Regions from separate parts of the Glutamicibacter soli genome, predicted to be linked through region 2. Evidence: riboswitches for the same ligand, from Rfam matches in the RefSeq annotation. Region 2 holds a riboswitch; the other holds the start of a gene.
The links. Region 2 has a riboswitch for glycine ahead of cycA (D-serine/D-alanine/glycine transporter). Riboswitches for the same ligand answer to the same signal wherever they lie in the genome.
Positions count from the first base shown of each region.

Region 1 (11,078 bases), 370 kb from region 2:
GTGCAGCCGATGTTCGAGCAGCTGCTGGCCTGGACCGAAGCCATGAATTCGGTGCGCGCCGCCGCATCCGTCAGCGCCTAATTGCACGCTGCCTGAACGGCCTAGCGTTCAAGTGCAAACGGCGGGAAGCTTGTACCAGGCCTTCCCGCCGTTTGCCGTATCACCCGAGAACTTGCCCCAGAGCGGGCAACCAAGCCAAAGATTGTGGAGGATCGAGCATGTCGCAGGACTATTCAACCAAGGGCGCGTACGTCACGGGCAGTGAATTCACGCGCGATACCAACTACATCCAGGACCGCATCGTTGCCGATCCGCGGCCGGAGGCGTTCTCCCACGGGGAGCCGGTAAGCAAGATCGGGCACCCGAATGCGGCCCTGGGCGAAGGCGCCCAGCTCTGGCAGGTCGAAGCAGGGCGCTACCGCTTGGTGGCCGCCCGCGCCTGCCCGTGGGCCAACCGCACGCTGATCGTGCGCCGCCTGCTGGGCCTGGAGGATGCGATTTCGGTGGGCCTGCCAGGTCCGACCCACGACGTGCGCAGCTGGCGGTTTGATCTGGACGAGGGCGGCAAGGACCCGGTGCTGGGCACCGAACGCCTGCAGGAGAACTACTTCAAGCGCTTCGCCGACTATCCCCGTGGCATCACCGTCCCGGCCATCGTGGACATCCCCAGCGGCGCGGTGGTCACCAACGACTACCCGCAGATCACCTGGGACTTCTCCACGCAGTGGAAGCAGTTCCACCGCGAAGGAGCCCCGGACCTGGTCATGGAGGACCAGCTCGACGAGATGCTCCCGCTGATCAAGCGCATCTTCACCGAGGTCAACAACGGCGTCTACCGTGCGGGCTTCGCCGGTACGCAGGCCGCCTATGAGGACGCCTACGACCGGATCTTCACCACCCTCGACTACCTCGAAGAACGCCTGGCCACCCGCCGCTTCCTCATGGGCGACTACATCTCCGAAGCCGACGTGCGCCTGTTCACCACGCTGACCCGCTTCGACCCGGTCTACCACGGACACTTCAAGGCCAACCGCAACAAGCTGATCGAGATGCCGAACCTCTGGGGCTACGCCCGCGACCTGTTCCAGACCCCGGGCTTCGGCGACACCGTGGACTTCGAGCAGATCAAGGACCACTACTACAAGGTCCACGAGGACATCAATCCAACGCAGATCGTGCCCAAAGGCCCGGACCTGTCCAACTGGCTCGAATCCCATAACCGCGACGAGCTGGCGGACAACGGCCCATTCCTGGGCGGCACCGCTCCGGGCGAAGTCCGCACCGAGGAACGCGTCGCAGCAGGCCACAACCCGCTGTACCCGCTGGAAGGAAAATAGCCGGCAGCGGTCGGGCTACCTCTTGAAGTCGAAGCCCTGCTGCTCGCACGCCGCGGCAAACGCCTCGTCGTCGGTGATCACGGGCTGACCTGATGCATCTGTCGATACCGCGTTGCGGATCGAATCGGTGGAGGCCGCCGAGCCATGCTCGGCGGCCTTTTGCCGATTCGTCTGCCCGATATCGCCCGGGGCGGTCAGGCTGCCGCCGTAGTGGATGCACGCGGTGCTGCCCTCGGGATCGCTGCGGCGCAGGTCGTCGGGCGACGGACCCGAGCAGGCGGCCAGGCCCAGGGTCGCAACAACGAGGAGCGGCAGAATCTTTTTCACAGTTCACCATCCTACGGACCATCGCCAGCGCCGCGGCGTTGGCGCGGCGCAAGGACTCCGGAGCCTTCGCACGTCTCTTTAGGCGGCGGGGGAGGTCAGGTGGCAGGATTAAAGCCATGACGATCACCGCAGCGGCAGACGGATCAGCCCTAGGAAACCCCGGCCCGGCAGGCTGGGCCTGGTACATCGACGAGGCGAACTGGGCCTCCGGCGGCTGGGACCATGGAACCAACAACATGGGCGAGCTGCAGGCGGTCCTCGAACTCTTCCGCGCCACCGCCCAGTACCCGGAGCAGGAACTGAAGATCCTGTGCGACTCCCAGTACGCCATCAACTGCATCAGCAAGTGGATGCCGGGATGGAAAAAGCGCGGCTGGAAAAAGGCCGACGGCAAACCGGTGCTGAACCAGGAGATCCTCAAGGAATTGGATGCGGCGATCAAGGACCGCAAGTACACCTTTGAATGGGTCAAGGGCCACGCCGGGCATGACCTGAACGAAGCTGCCGACGACCGTGCCCGTGCCGCCGCCACCGCGCACCAGCAAGGCACTGCGCCGGACCCGGGCCCCGGTTACACCGCCGGAGCGGCATCTGCCGCGGCAGCTTCCACCGCAGCCCCTGCCGCCCCCGCTGAAGCAACCGCTCCCAAGTCCGCCCAGGATACGGCTGCCACGATCTATGAACTTGAACTGGGCTTCCTCGACCCGCAGATCCGCACCAGCTTCGCCGAGCTGAGCGATTTCCTGCATCCGGGATACCAGGAAGTCACCCGCGGTGGCGGGCTGCTGGATGTCGCCACGGTGCGCACCCAGCTCGAAGCCGGGGCGCAGCTGCCTGCCACCGGCGAGGTGCAGGTGCTCACCGCCCGCGAGGTCGACAGGGATCTGGCCCTGCTGGCCTACCGCATGAAGGTCGAGGGCTCGACGATCCTCGTGGTCTCCTCATGGTGGCAGCGCACCGAGAGCGGCTGGAAGCTGCGCTTCCGCCAGGAAACCGTCCAGCAGTAGCCGCAAGGCGATGGGCATCCCGCCCCAAACGGCGAAGGCACGAACCCCGCACGGTTCGTGCCTTTGCCGTTTTGCCGGGGCGGATTGCTAGAAGTGCCCCGAGGAGATGTTGCCCTTTTTGTAGTTGATGCGGTTGGCCAGCCAGTTGACCGCCCAGAGCGCGACGCCAAGGGCCAGCAGCAGCCCCGCAATCTCATACTGCACCCAGTCCGCGCGCGAGCGGGCCCATGGCCCGATCAGGAAAGCGCTGGTGGCGGCGCCGAGGATCGGGATGATCGTCGGTGCGCGGAAGGAATCCTCCGGCGCCTTGTCGCGGCGCAGCACCAGCAGTGCGATATTGACCATCGTGAAGACCACCAGCAGCAACAGGGCGGTGGTGCCGCCGAGCGAGCCGACGATCCCGCTTTCGGTATCCAGGTTCACGTAGACCACCAGCGCGATGGCCAGCAGCGTGGTGAAGATGATCGATAGCGTCGGGGTGCGACGCTTGGAATGCACCTTGCCCAGCACCTGCGGCAGCACACCCTGGCGGGCCATGCCGTAGAGCAGGCGGCTGGCCATGAGCATGTTCATCAAGGCGGTGTTGACCACGGCGAAGACCGTCAGGAACGGGAAGATCGCGTCCACCGGCAGGCCCGGGGCGCCGATGCGCACGACATCGAGCAGGATGCCCGCGTCAGGATTCTTCGGGTTCAGCAGGTCGCCGGTGGGGATCACCATGATGATGGTGACCGCGACGAGCATGTAGATCACGGCGCAGATGCCCAGGCTGATGAGCATGATGCGCGGGAAGGTCTTGTTGGGGTTCTTGGTTTCCTCGACCAGATTCACCGAATCCTCGAAGCCGACCATCGCGAAGAACGCGATGGCGGTGCCCATGGTGACCGCTGCGAACAGGCTGCGGTCCTCGGGGGCCTCGAAGACCACCAGTCGGCTGATGTCGCCGTGGCCGCTGGCGATGGCGCCGATGCCGATGGAGATGATCACTGCCATGATGCCCAGGGAGATCACCGTGAGCACCATGTTGAACTTGACCGATTCCCCGACGCCGCGCAGGTTGATCAGGGCCAGGATCACGATGATCGCGATGGCGGCGAACATACCGGCTTCGGGTGTGGTCGGCACGCCCTCGATGAATTGGCCGAAGCCGATCAGCAGGTTCTGCCCAACCAGGGTGGCCGAGGTCGCGGCGCTGGTGATGCCGGAGCAGGCCACCGTGAAGGCCACCAGAAAGGTGACGAAATGGATGCCGAAAGCCTTGTGAATATACAAAGCAGCGCCCGCCGCGTGGGGATACTTGGTGACCAGCTCCATGTAGCTGAAGGCGGTCAGCGTCGCAATGGCGAAGGCGATCAGGAACGGCAGCCAGGCGGCGCCGCCGACCTGTCCGGCGACCTTGCCGGTGATCGCGAAGATGCCTGCGCCGATGATGTCGCCGATGATGAGGAACATCAGGAGTTTGGGGCCGATGACCCGCTTGAGTTCGGCGGGTTGTCCGCCTGGAGTTGAGTCTTCTCGGGTTGCAGTCATAGGCGGATGAGCCTTTCCAATCTTCGATTCGAGCTGAAGAATGCGACATATTTTGTCGTCGTCTATTCAATGGGCGAAATCGATCACTATGCTAACAGCAATAAATGCTTGTCGTTCCGGCCTTTTCGGAGGTTATTCCTCCGTTTATTGAGAATGGCTCTTTGAGGAACTTATGGTTCAGGCATGATTTCGCCGGAGAACGCGAATTTCCGCTGCGGCTACTAGTGTTAGTTGCAAAGAGACATGCTTTCGAAGGATTTAGATGGAATCGGTCATAACTGACGACTTTGCCCCGCTCGCGCAGGCGCTGCAGGGCCGTGCCGCAGTGGAGGACGGCTACTCGGCGCAGCTGGCCGTGTACCACCGCGGCGCCCTGGTGTTGAGCCACAGCGTGGGGGAGCACCTTTCGGGGGATGCGCTCACCTGCGTGTTCTCCTGCACCAAAGGGCTCAGCGCACTGGTCATCGCCCTGCTGGTCCAGGACGGGCTGATCGATCCGGTCGCCCCGATCACCGACTACTGGCCCGAATTCGGCACCCACGGCAAGGGCAAACTGAGCGTCGGGGAAGTGCTCAGCCACCAGGCCGGAGTGCTGGGCGTCCCCGGCGGGGTGCCCAGTCAGGTGTTGCTGAACTCCTCGGAATATGCCAAGATCCTCGCCACCATGCCGAGCATCTGGCCGCTGGGCCAGAACATCGTGGGCTACCACGCCATCACCATGGGTGTGCTCATGGAGGAACTGGTCCGCCGGGTCACCGGCAAAGAGCTGAAAGAGGTCTTCGAGGAACGCATCCGCAAGCCCCTGGGCGTGGACGCGTATATCGGGCAGGACGACTCGCTGGAACCGCGCTACCGTGACGTGCTCCCCGCCGCCCCGGCCGAACCGGCATTCTTCGACCCCTTCTCCCCGGCAGGCCTGGCAGTCAACTCGGCCTCCGGGTTCGCGCTGGACAGCGGTCCGGTCTACAACTGGCACGAGCTGGCCAACTCCCGGCAGGTCCGCAGGCTCGGCCCGGCCTCCATGGGCGGCGTCGCCGATGCCCAGTCGCTGGCGGCCATCTACGCGGCCTCCTTCGGCCCGGTGCCCTCACTTGGCGCCGCCCGGGGGTTCCTGAGCGAGGACACCTGGTCCCGGGTATCCGCGGAGCTCGTCTACGGGCACGACCGCACCAACGGGCTGCTCCAGGCCTTTGCCCTGGGATTCATGAAGGCCACCGCCCGCAACGACTATGGTTCGATCTTCGCCTACGGCCACGACGGGGCGAACTCCTCGCTGGCCTTCGCCGATCCGGCCTACCAGCTCGGCTTCGCCTACATTCCGTCGCGCAACGAGGGCGAGAAGAGCATTTCCACGGGCGTGCAGCTCAGCCAGCTGGCGCGCCAGGTGGTTATCGGCAAAATGATGCAGGCCAAGGGCTAGGAGGAAGAGCATGGCAAAGTTTCTGGCAATGGGGGACTCCTTCACCGAAGGCGTTGGCGACGACGATCCGCTGCGCCCCAACCAAGTGCGCGGCTGGGCGGACCGGGTGGCCGAGGTGCTGTGCGCCCGCGGCGACTGGGAATACGCGAACCTCGCGATCCGCGGCAAGAAGATCGGGCAGGTGATCAACCAGCAGATGGACCAGGCGCTGTCCATGAAGCCCGACGTGGTCTCCCTCTACGCCGGCGGCAACGACATCCTGCGGCCCAAGGCCGACCTCGAGGCGCTGATGCGCAGCTACGACAGCATGGTCAAGCGCTTCGCCGATGCCGGGATCACCGTGCTGCTGTTCACCGGCTTCGACACCGTCGACTCGCCGCTGTTCTCCAAGACCCGCCCGCGCACCGCGATCTACAACGAAAAGGTGCGCGAGATCGCCGACCGCTACAACACGCTGGTCGCCGACTACTGGCGTTGGCGCGAATTCTCGGACGTGCGCTACTGGGCCGTGGACCGCCTGCACATGGGCACCGCCGGCCACACGCTCATGGCCGCCAAGGTGCTGGACGTGCTCGGAACCCATGGCGTCACCGAGGGCAATTGGTCCTCCGACATCGAAGTTCCGGTGCTGCCAGCGGCTGCGGTGAACGCCCGCGGTCAGAAACTGCGCCAGGACCTCGGCTGGGCCCGGGAATACCTGGCTCCATGGGTCAAACGCCGCCTGACAGGCACTTCCTCGGGGGACAGCCTGAGCGCAAAATACCCGGACTACATCCGGCTGGGCGCGGAAAGCAGCTAGCGCGCGTCATGCAGGGGCTCCGGGGCCGAAAGATTGTTTGCAGTTGGCCCCGGGGCGGGTACCATGGGAGGTGTGTTGTGGGTCATTGGCCCGCAACCGACGCCATAGAAGGATGGCGGGAGAGTCCCGTTCACACCATGGACGGGCGCCGTAGGAGCAATTCCTCCCCAGGAAACTCTCAGGCACCCGTACCGCCATCAAGAGGCAACTCTGGAAAGTAACCGGCCTGTTCCGGTTCACCGAAGGTGCAAGCAACCGGTTTGGTAGGCCGGCTGCGTAAAACTCTCAGGTTGTGCAACAGGGATGGGGAGGGACAGCGACCTTCCTTTGGCATGCGCCAAGACAGATCCCCATGGAGACACCTGCACCATGACCATCACGCAGACTTCTGCTAACACGAACAGCGAATTCGTGTCCCGCCATATCGGCCCGCGTCAGTCCGACGTCGAGACCATGCTCCAGACCCTTGGCTACAACAGCCTGGACGAGCTGATCGACACGGCAGTTCCCGCCGACATCCGCCAAGATGCCGCTCTGGACATCCCGGATGCACTGACCGAGACCGAGGCACTGGCCCACCTGCGTGAGCTGGCATCCAAGAACGTCATGAAGACCCAGATGATCGGCCAGGGTTTCTACGACACCATCACCCCGGCAGTCATCCGCCGCAACATCGTCGAGAACCCGGCCTGGTACACCGCCTACACCCCGTACCAGCCTGAGATCTCCCAGGGCCGCCTCGAAGCCCTGCTGAACTTCCAGACCATGGTCATGGACTTGACCGGCATGCCGATCGCCAACGCCTCGCTGCTGGACGAATCCTCCGCCGCCGCCGAAGCCGTGCTGATGATGCGCCGCGCCAACAAGAAGAAGTCCAACGGCAAGACCGTGCTGGACTCCAACATCTTCCCGCAGACCATCAAGGTCGTGCAGGGCCGTGCCGATGCGCTGGGCTTCGAGGTCGAGGTCGCCGACCTGTCCGCGGGCTTGCCGGAAGGCGACATCTCGGGCATCGTGCTGCAGCAGCCGGGCAACGACGGCTCGATCGCCGACCACGCCGAGGTCATCGCCGCCGCCAAGGCCGCCGGCGCGATGGTCACCGTGATCGCCGACCTGCTCTCGCTGACCATGATCGCTGCCCCGGGCGAGCAGGGAGCCGACATCGCGGTCGGCAACACCCAGCGCTTCGGCGTGCCGCTGTTCTTCGGCGGCCCGCACGCCGCCTACATGGCCGTGGCCAAGGGACTTGAGCGTTCCATGCCGGGCCGCCTGGTGGGTGTCTCCACCGACGACGCCGGCACCAACGCCTATCGCCTGGCCCTGCAGACCCGCGAGCAGCACATCCGCCGCGAGAAGGCCACCTCCAACATCTGCACCGCCCAGGCGCTGCTGGCCATCTGCGCCTCGATGTACGCCGTCTACCACGGCCCTGCAGGCCTGAAGCAGATCGCCACCCGCGCCCACAACCACGCCCGCGTGCTGGCCAGCTCCCTGGTCGCCGGCGGCTTCGAACTGGCATCGCAGGCCTTCTTCGACACCGTGGTCGTGACCGTCAAGGACGCCGAGGAAGTCATTGCCAAGGCCAACGATGCAGGCATCAACCTGCGCAAGGTCTCCGGCACCCAGGTCGGCATCTCCACCGACGAGACCACCACCTCCGCCACCGTCAAGGCCCTGGCCGGCGTCTTCGGCGTGGAACTGTCAGCACCGGAAGGCTTCGAGATCCCCGAGGGCCAGGTGCGCACCAGCGCCTACCTGACCCACCCGATCTTCAACACCATCTCCTCCGAGACCCAGATGATGCGCTACCTGCGCCGCCTCTCGGACCGCGACCTGGCCCTGGACCGCACCATGATCCCGCTGGGCTCGTGCACCATGAAGCTGAACTCGGCCGCCGAGATGGAATCCATCACCTGGCCTGAGTTCGCCTCCATCCACCCGTACGCCCCGGCAGCGCAGACCGCCGGCTGGCGCGAGCTGATCACCGACCTGGAAGGCCGCCTGACCGCGATCACCGGCTACGCCGGCGTCTCCATCCAGCCGAACGCCGGGTCCCAGGGCGAGTACGCAGGCCTGCTGGCGATCTCCGACTACCATGCTTCGCGCGGCGAGTCGCAGCGCAACGTCTGCCTGATCCCCGCCTCGGCCCACGGCACCAACGCCGCCTCGGCAGTGCTGGCCGGCATGAAGGTTGTGGTCGTCAAGACCGCAGCCGACGGCACCATCGACGCCGGCGACCTGGATGCCAAGATCGAGGCCAACAAGGACGTGCTGGCCGCGATCATGATCACCTACCCGTCCACCCACGGCGTGTACGACGCCGACGTGCGCGAGGTCTGCGGCAAGATCCACGACGCCGGGGGACAGGTCTACATCGACGGCGCGAACATGAACGCCCTGGTGGGTCTCGCCCAGCCGGGCAAGTTCGGCGGCGACGTCTCGCACCTGAACCTGCACAAGACCTTCTGCATCCCGCACGGCGGCGGCGGTCCGGGCGTCGGCCCGATCGGCGTGGGCGAGCACCTGGTGCCGTTCCTGCCGGGCGACGCCTCGGGCACCTACTCCGAGCGCGACGGCGTGCCAGTGGTCGCCACCGCCTTCGGCTCGGCCGGTGTGCTGCCGATCTCCTGGGCCTACATCGCGATGATGGGCAGCGAGGGCCTGACCAGCGCCACCAAGCACGCGATCTTGAACGCGAACTACATCGCCAAGCGCCTGAATGAGCACTTCCCGATCCTGTTTACCGGCAACAAGGAACTGGTTGCGCACGAGTGCATCCTGGACCTGCGCGAAGTCACCGCCAAGACCGGCGTCACCGCAGAAGACGTGGCCAAGCGACTGATCGACTTCGGCTTCCACGCACCGACCCTGGCTTTCCCGGTCGCCGGCACCCTGATGGTGGAGCCGACGGAGTCGGAGGACCTGGCAGAGATCGAGCGCTTCATCGAAGCCATGATCACCATCCGCCAGGAAATGGAAGAAGTGCTGGCCGGCGTCTACGAGCTGGCCGAATCCCCGCTGCGCCGTGCCCCGCACACCGTGGCGGCAGTGGTCAACAGTGGTTGGGACCGCAAGTACACCGTCGAGCAGGCAGCCTTCCCGGTCGCCAGCCTCAAGGTGGACAAGTACTTCCCTGCGGTGGGCCGCATCGACGGCGCCGGCGGCGACCGCAACCTCATCTGCTCCTGCCCTGCTCCAGAAGCCTTCGAAGTCTAGGAACATCGCAATGACTGAAACCATCACCAAGCACACCGCGCTGCACGGCAAGCACGAAGCCCTGGGCGCGAGCTTCACCGACTTCGGCGGCTGGGACATGCCGCTGAAGTACGGTTCGGAACTGGCAGAGCACAAGGCGGTGCGCTCCACCGCGGGCCTGTTCGACCTGTCCCACATGGGCGAGGTCTGGGTTTCCGGCCCGCAGGCAGCCAGCGCGCTGAACACCGCGCTGGCCGGCAACTTCGCCCTGATGAAGGTCGGCAAGGCCAAGTACTCGCTGATCCTGAACGAAGCTGGCAAGATCATCGACGACCTGATCGTCTACCGCATGGAAGACGAAAAGTACCTGGTGGTGCCGAACGCCGGCAACGCCCCGGTGGTCGCCGCCGAGCTGGCCAAGCGCGCCGAGGGCTTCGACGCGCAGGTGCAGGACGCTTCCGCTGATGAATCGCTGATCGCGGTCCAGGGACCGAACGCCGAGGCCATCGTGGCCAAGCTCGCCGCCGACGAGGCCGGCGCAGCTATCGTCACCGAGATGAAGTACTACTCGGCCGCCTACACGAAGCTCGGCGGGGTGGACGCCATCCTGGCCCGCACCGGCTACACCGGCGAGGATGGCTTCGAGCTGATCATCAAGAACGCCGACGCCGCCGGCCTGTGGGACACCATCGTGGAGATCGGCAAGGACCATGAGCTGGTTCCGTGCGGCCTGGCCGCACGCGACTCGCTGCGCCTGGAAGCCGGCATGCCGCTGTACGGCAACGAGCTCTCGCTGGAGCGCACCCCGTTCGACGCGGGCCTCGGCGCGGTGGTCTCCTTCAAGAAGGAAGAGGACTTCGTCGGCCGCTCCGCGCTGGAGGCAGTGCGCGAGCAGACCCCTGCCCGCAAGCTGGTGGGCCTGAAGGGCCTGGGCAAGCGCGCAGGCCGCGGCGGCTACGCCATCGTCAAGGACGGCGCCGTCATCGGAGAGATCACCTCCGGCCAGCCTTCGCCGACCCTGGGCTACCCGGTCGGCCTGGGCTATGTCGATGCGGCCTTCAGCGAAGTGGGCACCGAGCTGGAAGTCGACCTGCGAGGTAAGACTTTGCCATTTGTTGTCGTGGAACTGCCGTTCTACACGCGCGCCAAGTAACGTTAAACAAAGAGGGCATAGCCTAACGCCCCCTATTTCCCCTTGGGAGAGGAAAAATCGTGAGTAAAGTTCTGTCATCGTTGCGCTACTCGGCCGAGCACGAGTGGATCGACGCATCGTCCCCAGCCAAGATCGGCATCACCCAGATTGCTGCCGACGCGCTGGGCGACGTTGTTTACGTAGACCTGCCAGAGGTCGGCGACACCGTCACCGCCGGCGAGACCTGCGGCGAAGTCGAGTCCACCAAGTCGGTCTCCGACCTGTACTCGCCGGTCACCGGCACCATCGTCGAGGTCAACCAGGAAGCAGC
Region 1 is NZ_CM125969.1:2,913,901-2,924,978, reverse strand. Features, by position in the region: gene ACTX90_RS13875 (NADPH-dependent FMN reductase) at 1-81, shown strand, start outside; gene ACTX90_RS13870 (glutathione S-transferase C-terminal domain-containing protein) at 219-1,337, shown strand; gene ACTX90_RS13865 (putative periplasmic lipoprotein) at 1,353-1,664, opposite strand; gene ACTX90_RS13860 (RNase H family protein) at 1,781-2,671, shown strand; gene ACTX90_RS13855 (APC family permease) at 2,759-4,201, opposite strand; gene ACTX90_RS13850 (serine hydrolase domain-containing protein) at 4,464-5,621, shown strand; gene ACTX90_RS13845 (SGNH/GDSL hydrolase family protein) at 5,632-6,420, shown strand; glycine riboswitch at 6,527-6,624, shown strand; gene gcvP (aminomethyl-transferring glycine dehydrogenase) at 6,790-9,636, shown strand; gene gcvT (glycine cleavage system aminomethyltransferase GcvT) at 9,647-10,768, shown strand; gene gcvH (glycine cleavage system protein GcvH) at 10,828-11,078, shown strand, end outside.
Region 1: it holds a riboswitch for glycine, as region 2 does, so the genes downstream of both, gcvP (aminomethyl-transferring glycine dehydrogenase) here and cycA (D-serine/D-alanine/glycine transporter) in region 2, are expected to answer to the same signal.

Region 2 (11,078 bases):
CAATGGGCTTGGCAGTACCGGCGGCGGTAGCCGCTAGCATCAGCAATCCAGGACGCCAGGTGGTGGCGATCTGCGGGGATGGAGATTTCTTCATGAATGCTCAGGAGCTTGCTGTCGCTTTTGCCCAAGGCGCTTCGCCAATAGTCATCGTTGTCGACAATGGGATCTACGGAACGATTGTGCAACATCAAAAACTTCACTACCCAGGCCGGCCGTCTGGAACAGACATGGTGAACCCGAACTTCGCACGGTGGATCGAGGCATTTTCCGGACATGGTGAGTACGTGGATCAAACAGAGGATTTCGCTCCAGCTTTGCGCCGCGCGTTGGCCCATGGTGGTCCTGCATTGTTGCACTTGAAAACTGATCCCGAAACTATGGGGCCAGGAACCGTTGCGCACAGCCAGGAGGTCTCGGCATGATGCTCGATCTTCTGGTGCGAGCCAAGACCATCCTAACCATGGATGAGGACCGTCCTACAGCACAATGCATGGGTATCTTCGCTGGACGCATTCTAGGATTCGACGAGCAGATTCAGGGCCTCTCAGCCACGCAAACCATTGATTTTGGTTCCGCCGTCATTACTCCAGGATTCATTGATGCCCATTGCCACACCGCATGGTGGGGCTTGGGGTTATCCGCCGTGGATCTGTCCGGAGCTCGTGGTTTGGAGGAGCTTTATGCCCTATTAGAAGCGCAGATGCACGAGTTAAAGGATCAGCCAGGTGTCTGGCTCAACGGCACTGGTTTCAATCAGAAAGACCATGACGGTCAGTTTCCCGACCTCCGCCGCTTAGACGAGATCACGGGCGACCGACCAATGTACTTGCGACATGTTTCCGGACATGCGTCTATAACCAATAGTGCCACTTTGAAACTCGCAGGTGCTTTTGAATCCGATTTCCAAAATCCTATCGGTGGTGCCATCGTCCGGGATGCCTCTGGACAGTTCACCGGTGTGGTGGAGGAATCAGCACAATCGTTGGTGCAGCGCTTGGTCCTGCCCTATTCGATCGAACAGCTGACGGCGGCTATTGATGAAGCAACCTCCCGATATGCGGCCTGCGGAATTACTTCATTTACCGAAGCGGGTGTTGGAGGAGGTTGGATTGGTCATTCTCCTATTGAGGTCACCGCGTATCAACAAGCACTAGCAGAAAAGCGTCTTCATGCCCGCGCACAGCTGATGCCCGCGCTGGATGCTCTGCGTGAGCAGGATTCTCATGTCTCGGACGCACATGGCACAGGGCGTGGACGAGGGCTGGACCTAGGCGTCTTAGCCGGATTCGGAAATGAATTCGTCTCCTTCGGTCCAGTGAAAGTATTCATGGATGGTTCTCTGCTTGGTGCTACGGCTGCGGTGACAGAGGACTACTGCGGGCATTCGCATAACACTGGATACCTGTTGAACACTCCCGAGGAATACCGAGAAAGCGTTTCCGCGGCGTACCGGGCCGGCTGGCCTGTAGCGCTTCATGCAATTGGCGATGCGGCCATCGATCTGGGCATAGAAATCATTGCGGAGCTACAGGAACGCTATGGCCTTAACGCATTGCCGAATCGCATCGAACATTTCGGCATTGCTAGGCCCGATCAAGTCTCTGCTGTAGCTAGCCACGGAATCGTAGTGACACCGCAGGCATCATTCATCGGGCCGCTGGGCGACCAGTTCGCAGCATTAGTCGGACCGGATCGCGAGAATTGGCTATATCGCGGCCAGTCGTTGTTGGACGCTGGTGTACTGGTTGCCGGCAGTTCAGACCTTCCTGTTGCAGATAACAACGTGCTTCGAGCAATTGATTCCGCAGTGACGCGGCGAACCGACAAGGGACTGGTCCTCGGAGGATCCGACGAATGTCTCTCGCCTCTGGAGGCCTTGCGCCTGTATACCGTCAATGCTGCAAAAGGTACTGGACAGTTCGAGGATCGAGGATCGCTTTCCCGAGGCAAGCTGGCCGACTTTGTCGTGCTCTCGGAATCGCCGCTGGAGGCTGACGAAATCGCAGCCATTGAGGTACTCGGGACTTACGTCGGAGGCCGATCAAGCTTCACCAAGTCAGAAATTCCCGCCCATGTGTAGACCCACAGGGTGCAGGTCAATAGATTAAAATTCAGGAGAGAAGATGAAAATCCATCACGAATCGTTCTTGGCAGACTTCGCTTCAATGAGCCGCAACGGTGCCACACCTGGTGGTGGCGTTGACCGACAGGCAGCTACGACGGCAGACGGACAAAATCGAAACTGGTTCCGTGGGCTAGTGGAGGGCCACGGGTTCTCCGTCCACTATGACAACGTGGGCAACCAGTTTTCCCTACTGGAACTATCTCCAGGAGCTCCATGGATCGCTGTGGGATCGCACCTTGATTCACAGCCATTGGCAGGGCGTTTCGACGGCGCGTATGGCGTTTTGGCAGGGGCCCACGCTGCATTACGCGTGCGTGAAACCATACAAGACAACGAATCAGCGAAATTCAATATTGTTGTCGTCAACTGGTTTAACGAAGAAGGCTGTCGTTTCAAGCCATCCATGATGGGTAGCGCAGTTTTTACGGGTAAGCTTCCAGCCCCGCAGGTTCTGGCAACAACTGATCCTCACGGTGTGAGTGTTCGCGAAGCTCTCGAATCAATTGGAACCATAGGTGATTTTGAGATCGAGGTGGTTGCATACGTAGAGATCCACATTGAGCAAGGACGCTCTATGGAAGACCAGGGGCTAGACATAGGGCTGGTCGAATCGACCTGGGGTGCAAACAAGTACGAATTCATAGTTCACGGGGAGCAAGCGCATACCGGAGCTACCATCATTGCAGACCGACAAGATGCCTTGCTTGGTGCCAGCGCGCTCGTCGTCGCTGCGCGAGAGGTCGCTTTGGAACATTCCACCGATGAACACATGGTAATCACCTCCTGCGGCGAATTCTCCGTGTACCCCAACTCGCCCGTGGTTGTAGCTAGTCGTGTAAATCTTCTGGTGGATCTTCGATCTACCGATGCTGACGTACTAGCCGCAGCGGATGCGGATCTGCGCTCCCGTGTGAAGCGAATCGAAAAGCTGGCAAATGTCAGCATCGAACGGGGTGCTGAGCATGTCTGGGCTGCAAAAGCCTACGATCAGGCGGGACTCAAGCTGGCTGCCGACGCAGCGCAATCCCTGGGCCTCCGGCATGGGGTAGTCCGGACACTGGCCGGGCACGACTCAACGAATATGAAAGACATTGTCCCAACCATCATGTTGTTCGTCCCCAGCGTGGAGGGTATCAGCCACAATGAACGCGAGCTGACACACGACAAGGACATGCTAGCTGGACTAGATCTTCTCGCCGAAGTACTTCATCGCGTTGTACAAGGCCAATTCGTTCCAGCGGATGCGCTCCTTGTCTCTGCAACCGGGCAGTCTCAGTAGATCATGCTCGGCGACGAATATTGGCGCCCTTAAACTCGTTTTTGGGGCGCCAATTGGAATGGCTTCTCCCACGCGGTCTTAGTTCTGCTTTTGCTCGACGTGCTTCTGCTGACCCACGACGATGCCGATCGCCACGCTCAGCGCCGCACCGGTGGCCGCCCCGAGCACCGTCATGGTGACCCGGTCAACCAGCAGCACCATGGGATCCTCGGGGCTGGCGAGGTGCACCATGAGCAGCGCGACCATGGTCATGAAGACCATGCCCACCGCGTAATTGCGCAGGATGACGACCTCGATGCAGAACTGGCCGACCAGCGCCACCGCAAGCAGCACCCAGAGATTGGGTTCGAAGACGAACACCGCCCAGGTCAGCAGCACGCCGATGCAGGTTCCGACGCAGCGTTGCAGGGCCCGGGCAACCCGGCTGTGGACGGTTGCCCCCATCACCCCGGAAATTGCGCCAAGGCTCGCCCAGTACCAGTGGTCTCCCCCAAGAAGATAGGCCACGACACCGGCCAACAAGACGGCGATGCCCATGCGCACGGATTCATGGACCGATTTCTCGGTCGGCGCCCAGGTGGGTTCCGCCTTCAGCGCGGCCGCCAGTCGGCCGCGTCGGGCCGACAGCCCGAGCATGACCAGCAGGCTGAACAATGCGGTGCCCGCACCGACCAGCAGCACCCCGATGAAGCTTTCGCCGCTTGCCGGAACCGAGAGGCAGGCACCGCCGGCGAACACCGCGAAGATCGGTCCCGGCGGAAGCCAGCGCACCCCGCGCGACACCAGATTGGAGCCGAAGGCGATCACGGCCAAGACAAGTGCATCGACGATGAACGGCGTCTGGAGAAAGGAGAACAGCGTGCCCAGCAGCATGGATGCTACCTGCACCGCGCCGCAGCTGAGCTGCTGCCAGAAGCGGACCGCGTAGTTGTCGTAGCGGCCGAAGACTGCGCAGAAGGCGCCGAACCCTGCATACATCGCCCAATCCATCCGTCCCAGGCTGGCGAGGATGAGCAGCGGCACCGCCAAGCAGAACGTGGCCCGGGCCGCGGGCCGCAACGCCGGCATGCGCGGGGCGACGGCAACGCTGTGCTTCCAGATCTGTTGTGCGTGGGCAATCACGGGCGAGCTTCCTCCTCGCTGGCGACTACCAGCTGCAGCAGGCCGCGCAGCTGGTCGCGCTGGGCCGCATCCAGCACGCTGTAGATCTTCTCCTCGCCTTCGCGGGCCGCTTCGACGGCACGGTCCGCAAAACGACGCCCTTCAGCGGTCAGCTCGATGAGCCGGCGGCGGCGATCCGCCGGGTCCACGGTGCGCTGCAGCGTACCGTGCGCTTCCAGCCGGTCGAGGTAGGCGACCATATGGCCGCGGTTGATATTGGCCCGGTCGGCCAGGTCGTTCTGGTACATCGCGCCGGACTCTTCCAGTGCGCTGATGATCGTGAAGTGGTGGCGCGTCAGCCCCTCGGCGTCCATGAGCGCACCGAGCGCCGTGGTACCCACGCGCCCAACCCGGGTCGCCAGATAACTCAAGGAGTTCCATTGGAATTGGGGCGGTTTCTGTTCATTCACCCACCGAGAATATCATTTCACGATGAAATGATTTCATAGCGGTACAGATTGCCGCCCCGAACGCGACCCAGGGGCGGGAACCTGGGGTCTCATATTAAGCGTTGCGCCGTTTCAAACTTTAAGCCACAAGACGGAATTGAAACGCACTTGTCAATAAGGATTTTCGAAAGGACCTTTTGAGGCTTTACGACGATTTTCCGGCAGATTCAATTTGCATCGCTTCACGTTTCCAAGGCATACTGTGATGGCAGTCACCAAACAGCCATTGATGCGTGGCGGGAGAGCCCCGTCCTGAACCAAGGGCGGGCGCCGTAGGAGCAATTCCTCCCCGGGAAACTCTCAGGCCCCCGTACCGCCACGAACAGGCACATCTGGAAAGTAGCGCGATGAAGGTCGCGCTCACCGAAGGAGCAGGCTTCGCCCAGTATTCGGCGCGAAGTGAAAACTCTCAGGTACGCAAACAGATTGGGGAGGAACATCAGAACAGTGCCGCACTCGCGGGCACGCCCATGATGCTCCCCCGTGGTCGCGGCAGGCACTTGCTTTGAGCGCTTGAGCCTTATGCGGCCGAAAACAGGAGAACACCACGATGCGCGTGTTCGAAGGTAGCGCTGTCCGCGGACAGGCCCACCGGCTTGTCCCGGATTGCGTCGGGTGCGGGATCCCCCACTCCCGGAAGGCGCCTGAATGAGCTCAACCAGCTCTGCCCCCAAGCTCGAACGCGGACTCTCCAATCGCCATATCCAGCTCATCGCAATCGGCGGCGCCATCGGCACCGGCCTGTTCATGGGCTCCGGCAAGACCATCGCCGTCGCCGGCCCCTCGGTCATCTTCGTGTACATGATCATCGGCTTCATGCTCTTCTTCGTCATGCGCGCCATGGGCGAGCTGCTGCTGAGCAACCTCAACTACAAGACCTTCGCCGACTTCGCCGGCGACCTGCTCGGCCCCTGGGCCGCCTTCTTCACAGGCTGGACCTACTGGTTCTGCTGGGTTGTCACCGGCATCGCGGATGTCGTGGCCATCGCGCACTACGTCGCCTTCTGGTGGGGCGACCTGCCCCTGTGGATCCCGGGCCTGGCCTGCATCGTCCTGCTGCTGGTGCTGAACCTGAGCACCGTGAAGGCCTTCGGCGAAACCGAATTCTGGTTCGCCCTGGTCAAGATCATCGCCATCGGTGCGCTGATCGTGGTGGGTCTGGCCATGGTCATCACTGGATTCCAGCACAACGGCATCAGCTCTTCCTTCTCCAACCTCTGGGCGCATGGAGGTATGTTCCCGAACGGCGCCATGGGCTTCGTGGCCGGCTTCCAGATCGCAGTGTTCGCCTTCGTGGGCATCGAACTGGTCGGCACCACCGCGGCCGAGACCAAGGACCCGGAGAAGACCCTGCCCAAGGCGATCAACTCGATCCCGCTGCGCATCCTGTTCTTCTACGTCGGCGCGCTGCTGGTGTTGATGATGGTCGAGCCGTGGACGCTGTTCTCCGCCGAGGAATCCCCGTTCGTCGGCATGTTTACCCTGGCCGGGCTGGCCGGCGCCGCGGGCATCATCAACTTCGTGGTGCTCACCTCCGCCACCTCCAGCGCCAACTCGGGCATCTACTCGACCTCGCGCATGCTGCGCGGCCTGGCATTGGAAGGCGACGCCCCGAAGAAGTTCGAGCGGCTCTCCTCCCGCAAGGTGCCGCGCAACGCGCTGATGTTCTCATGCATGTTCCTGCTGGCAGGCGTCGCGCTGCTCTACAGCGGCGACTCGGTGATGGCGGTGTTCACGCTGGTGACCACCATTTCAGCCCTCTGCTTCATGTTCGTCTGGTCGATCATCCTGCTCAGCTACCTAGCTTACCGGGCCCGCCGCCCGCAGCTGCATGACGCCAGCGCCTTCAAGATGCCCGGCGGACGGTTCATGCCGTACGTCGTGCTGGCATTCTTCGTCTTCATCCTGTGGGCTTTGACCACCCAGGCCGACACGCTGGTCGCGCTGATCGCCACCCCGCTCTGGTTCATCGGGCTGGGCATCGGCTACCTGGGGGTCCGCCGCGATCCGAAGCACGAGGCGCTGCGCCTGGCCCACGCCGGCAAGGTCGCCCACGAGCGCCGCGAGGCGGCCGCCTACCGCAGCACCGTGTCAGCCGGCGCAGCCCAGGCCGAGAAGGCCAAGGAAAGCATCGACAGCTAGCGCCTTTGGGCAACCATCGAGGGCCTCGCAACGTCACGGGATGACGGTGCGAGGCCCTTGGCGTCAGCACGGGAGAACAGGCCGGCGGCTACCGGCTCGCGGCCAGGTCTTCCAGCAGGAACTTCGCGCCGAGCTCACCGATCAGCACCGCCGGGGCGTTGGTGTTGCCGGTGGTGATGCGCGGCATAATGGACGCGTCGATGACCCGCAGGCCCTTCAGCCCGTTGAGCTTCAGCCGCGGATCCACCACCGCCTGCGCGTCGACGCCCATACGGCAGGTGCCCACCTGGTGGTGGTAGGTCACCACGTTGTTGCGGATGTAGTCCTCCAGCGCCGCGTCGTCCTGCACCTCGGCGCCCGGATAGACCTCCACCGCTCCCCAGTCCCCAGCCAGCGCCGGCTGCGCCATGATGTCGCGGCACTGCTTGATGGAGAACAGGAACGCGTCCATGTCCCGCCGGTCATCCAGCGCGTTGAGGTCGATGCGCACCGGGTCGTCCAGCGACGGCCCGGACAGCGTCAGCTCGCCGCGGCTGTGAGGGGCAATGATGCCCGAGTGCAGGGTGAATGCCGTGCCTTGAACCGGTTCCATGCCCGGCGAGTACATCGGCACGGAGAAGAAGATCGGCTGGGTGTCGGGCACGTCCAGATCCTCCCGCGACTTGGCGAACAGGTGGGTCTGCGACACCGAGATGCCGGTGCGCGGCGCCGGGATGTCCTTGGCAGTGGTCTGCCCGATCACCGGGGCCAGCAGGTGGTCGTGCAGGTTCTTGCCGACCTGCGGGGCATCCAGCAGCGGAGCGACGCCGGCGGCCTCCAACTCCGCCGAGGGGCCGATGCCCGAACGCAACAGGATCTGCGGGGAGCCCAGCGCGCCGGCGCTGAGCACCACCTCGTCCGCGCGCAGCTCGTGCAGCTGCCCGCCGCTGCGGTAGCGCACGCCCACCGCCGCGCCGTCCTCGACCAGCAGCGAGTGCACCTGTGCGCCGGTGATGATCCGCAGCTTCTCGCGCACCGGCTTCAGGTAGGCCTTCCAGGTGTTGATGCGTTCGCCGTTGACGATGTTCACCTGCTCCTGGGAGACGCCTTCCAGGGATTGGCCGTTGTAGTCCTGGTTGTGCTCGACGCCGGATTGCACTGCGGCCTCGATGATCGACTGGTGGATCTCGTCCAGCGGGTACTTGTCGACCACGGGAAGCAGGCCCGCGCCGCCGCGCAGCTCGCTGGCGCCTCCGGAGAAGTTCTCGATGTCCTTGTAGACCGGCAGGACGTTCTCCCAGGCCCAGTCGGGGCTGCTGACGCTGGCCCAGTGGTCGAAGTCCTGCGGGGCGCAGCGCACCCAGATGGTGGCGTTCAGCGCATGCGAGCCGCCCATGACCTTGCCGCGCGGCAGGTGCATCGGCTTGCTGGCGGTGCCGTTCATGGGCGCGGTGTAGTAGTCCCAGTCGTCCTCGCTGTGCCACAGCTCCCCCATGCGCGAGAGGTCGTGGATGGCGGGGTTGGTGTCCTCGTTGCCTGCCTCGAACAGGGTGACGCTGGCTCCGGCGTCCACGAGCCGGCGCGCGACCACCGATCCGGCCGAACCTGCGCCTACGACAATGACGGTTTTGTTCTCCACAATTCCCCTTTTCTCCCGTGTAGGCCAGCGCCGATGTCGGCTCCAGGTGTTGGCCGTGTCACACATATCGAACCTAGTCTGCTACGGATTCGGGATTTAGGGATTGGCCTGCAGCGCACGCGGGTTGGCTTCCAGCGCAGGACGGGTCCCATGCTGGCAGTGCGCTGCAGGCCCTTTCCAGCGCGCCCAGCGGTGCGTACCGTGGAAGCAACTTCGAAAGAGGCGGCGGCAATGCGCAAGGTTACCTATTCAATGTCCATGTCCATGGACGGATTCATCACCGGTCCGGATGGCGGAATCGACTGGAGCGTTCCGGGTGACGACATCTACCAGGCCTCCATCGACGAGGCGAAGAATCTCGGTGTCCAGCTCATGGGGCGCAAGCTCTACGAGGTCATGCTGTACTGGGAGACCGCCGCGGACAACCCGGAAAGCACAAAGCTGGATCTGGACTGGATCGCACTGTGGAACCCTCTGCCCAAGGTCGTGTTCTCCCGCACGCTGAATGAAGTGCAGGGCAACGCCCGGCTGGCCACCAGGTCCCTGGGCGAGGAGATCCAGTCGCTGAAGGCGCAGGGAGGCGACACGGAGATCGCCATCGGCGGGGCGGCCCTGGCCGCCCAGGCGGCGCGGCTGGGACTGATCGACGAATACCGGATCAACCTGTTCCCGATAGTGTTGGGCGGCGGGACCCCCTACTTCGCCCCGGGCCTCGCCCGCACCAATCTGGAACTGCTCTCCGCCCAGGAGCTCAGCGGCGGGGTCATGCGTCTGTGCTACGAGGTCAAGCGCTAGGAGCCGCGCACACCCGAGCGCCGGGAACTGCGCATGAAATACGTGCAGGGCGCGTCCGCGAACGGACGCGCCCTGCACGCAGTGCCAGACAAACGCTACTTCTTGCGTCGTGCCCTGACGACTTCGAGCACCTTTTCTTCGGCGTCGACACCAGCGGGGATGCCGCCGGGGACCTTGAAGAAGAACAGCGCGCCCATGGCCCACCAGATCGCGAAGATCAGCCACGGCTGCCAGGTCAGCTGCGCCGGCATGCCGGGCATGTAGAGGCTGAATAGGCCGAAGGTCAGCAGCACCGAGGCCCAGCCGATGACCTCGCCAAAGCGGCCTTCGCCGCCCACGCGCAGCGGGCGGTCCATCTGCGGTTCCCGGCGGCGCAGCAGCAGGAAGGTCACGGACACCAGGAAGTAGGCGATGATGATGCTCGGGGCACCCGAGTCCACCAGCCAGCCCAGCATGCGTTCGCCGAAGAACGGGGCAACCAGCGAGATGCCGCCGATGAACAGCAGCGCATTGTGCGGGGTCTTGTACTTCGGGTGCAGGCGGGCGAACCAGTCGGGCAGCATGCCGGAGCGGGCCAGCGAGAACACGAGACGGGACGCGCCCAGCAGCAGGGAGTTCCAGGAGGTCAGGATGCCCGCGATGCCGCCGGCGATCAGGATCTTGGCCATCAAATCCGAGTTGAACAGCGCGCCGAAGGCGTCGGCGGTGGCGATGTTGGTGTTCGCCAGATCCGCGGCCGGCATCGCCGAGGCGGTGGTCAGCACCACCATGACGTACCACAGGGTCGCCATGATGACAGCAATGACCACGAGCTTGCCGATCTGGCGCGAAGGGATCTTGACCTCTTCGGCGGACTGGGGGATCACGTCGAAGCCGATGAACAGGAACGGCACGGCCATCAGCACCGTGAAGAAGCCCTTCATGCCCGGGGTGAACCATGGCTCCATGTTGGCGGTTTCGCCGCCGGTGACCGAGCCGAAGATCATCAGCAGGCCGATGGCCAGCAGGAAGATCACGGTGAAGGTCTGGACCACGCCGGCCTGCTTCACGCCGCGGATGTTGATCCAGGTGATCAGGATGCCGGCCAGGACGCCGACCAGCGCCCAGGTCAAGTGGACCTCGAAACCTGCAATGGTCCACAGCGGGATCTGGCTCATGCCGGGGAAGATGTATTCAACGGTGCGCGGGAACGCCACGGCTTCGAAGGCCACGATCGTGACATAGCCGCCGGTGATCGCCCAGGAGCCGATGAAGGATGGACGCGGGCCAAGCGCACGCAGGATGAAGTTGTGCTCGCCGCCGGCCTTGGGCATGGAAGCGGTCAGCTCGGCGTAGGTCAGGCCGACCACGGCCATGATGCCGCCGCCGACCAGCACAGCGACGATGGTTCCCAGGGTTCCGGCGCTCGAAAGCCAGCCGCCGGTGAGGACCACCCAGCCGAATCCGATCATTGCGCCGAAGCCAAGGGCCAGGGCATCCCAGTTGCCTAGGGTCTTGGCCAGGGACACC
Region 2 is NZ_CM125969.1:3,279,352-3,290,429, forward strand. Features, by position in the region: gene ACTX90_RS15570 (thiamine pyrophosphate-dependent enzyme) at 1-422, shown strand, start outside; gene ACTX90_RS15575 (amidohydrolase) at 419-2,080, shown strand; gene ACTX90_RS15580 (M20 family metallo-hydrolase) at 2,124-3,404, shown strand; gene ACTX90_RS15585 (FUSC family protein) at 3,483-4,526, opposite strand; gene ACTX90_RS15590 (MarR family winged helix-turn-helix transcriptional regulator) at 4,523-4,975, opposite strand; glycine riboswitch at 5,242-5,340, shown strand; glycine riboswitch at 5,341-5,449, shown strand; gene cycA (D-serine/D-alanine/glycine transporter) at 5,663-7,156, shown strand; gene ACTX90_RS15600 (GMC family oxidoreductase) at 7,245-8,774, opposite strand; gene ACTX90_RS15605 (dihydrofolate reductase family protein) at 9,006-9,569, shown strand; gene ACTX90_RS15610 (APC family permease) at 9,665-11,078, opposite strand, start outside.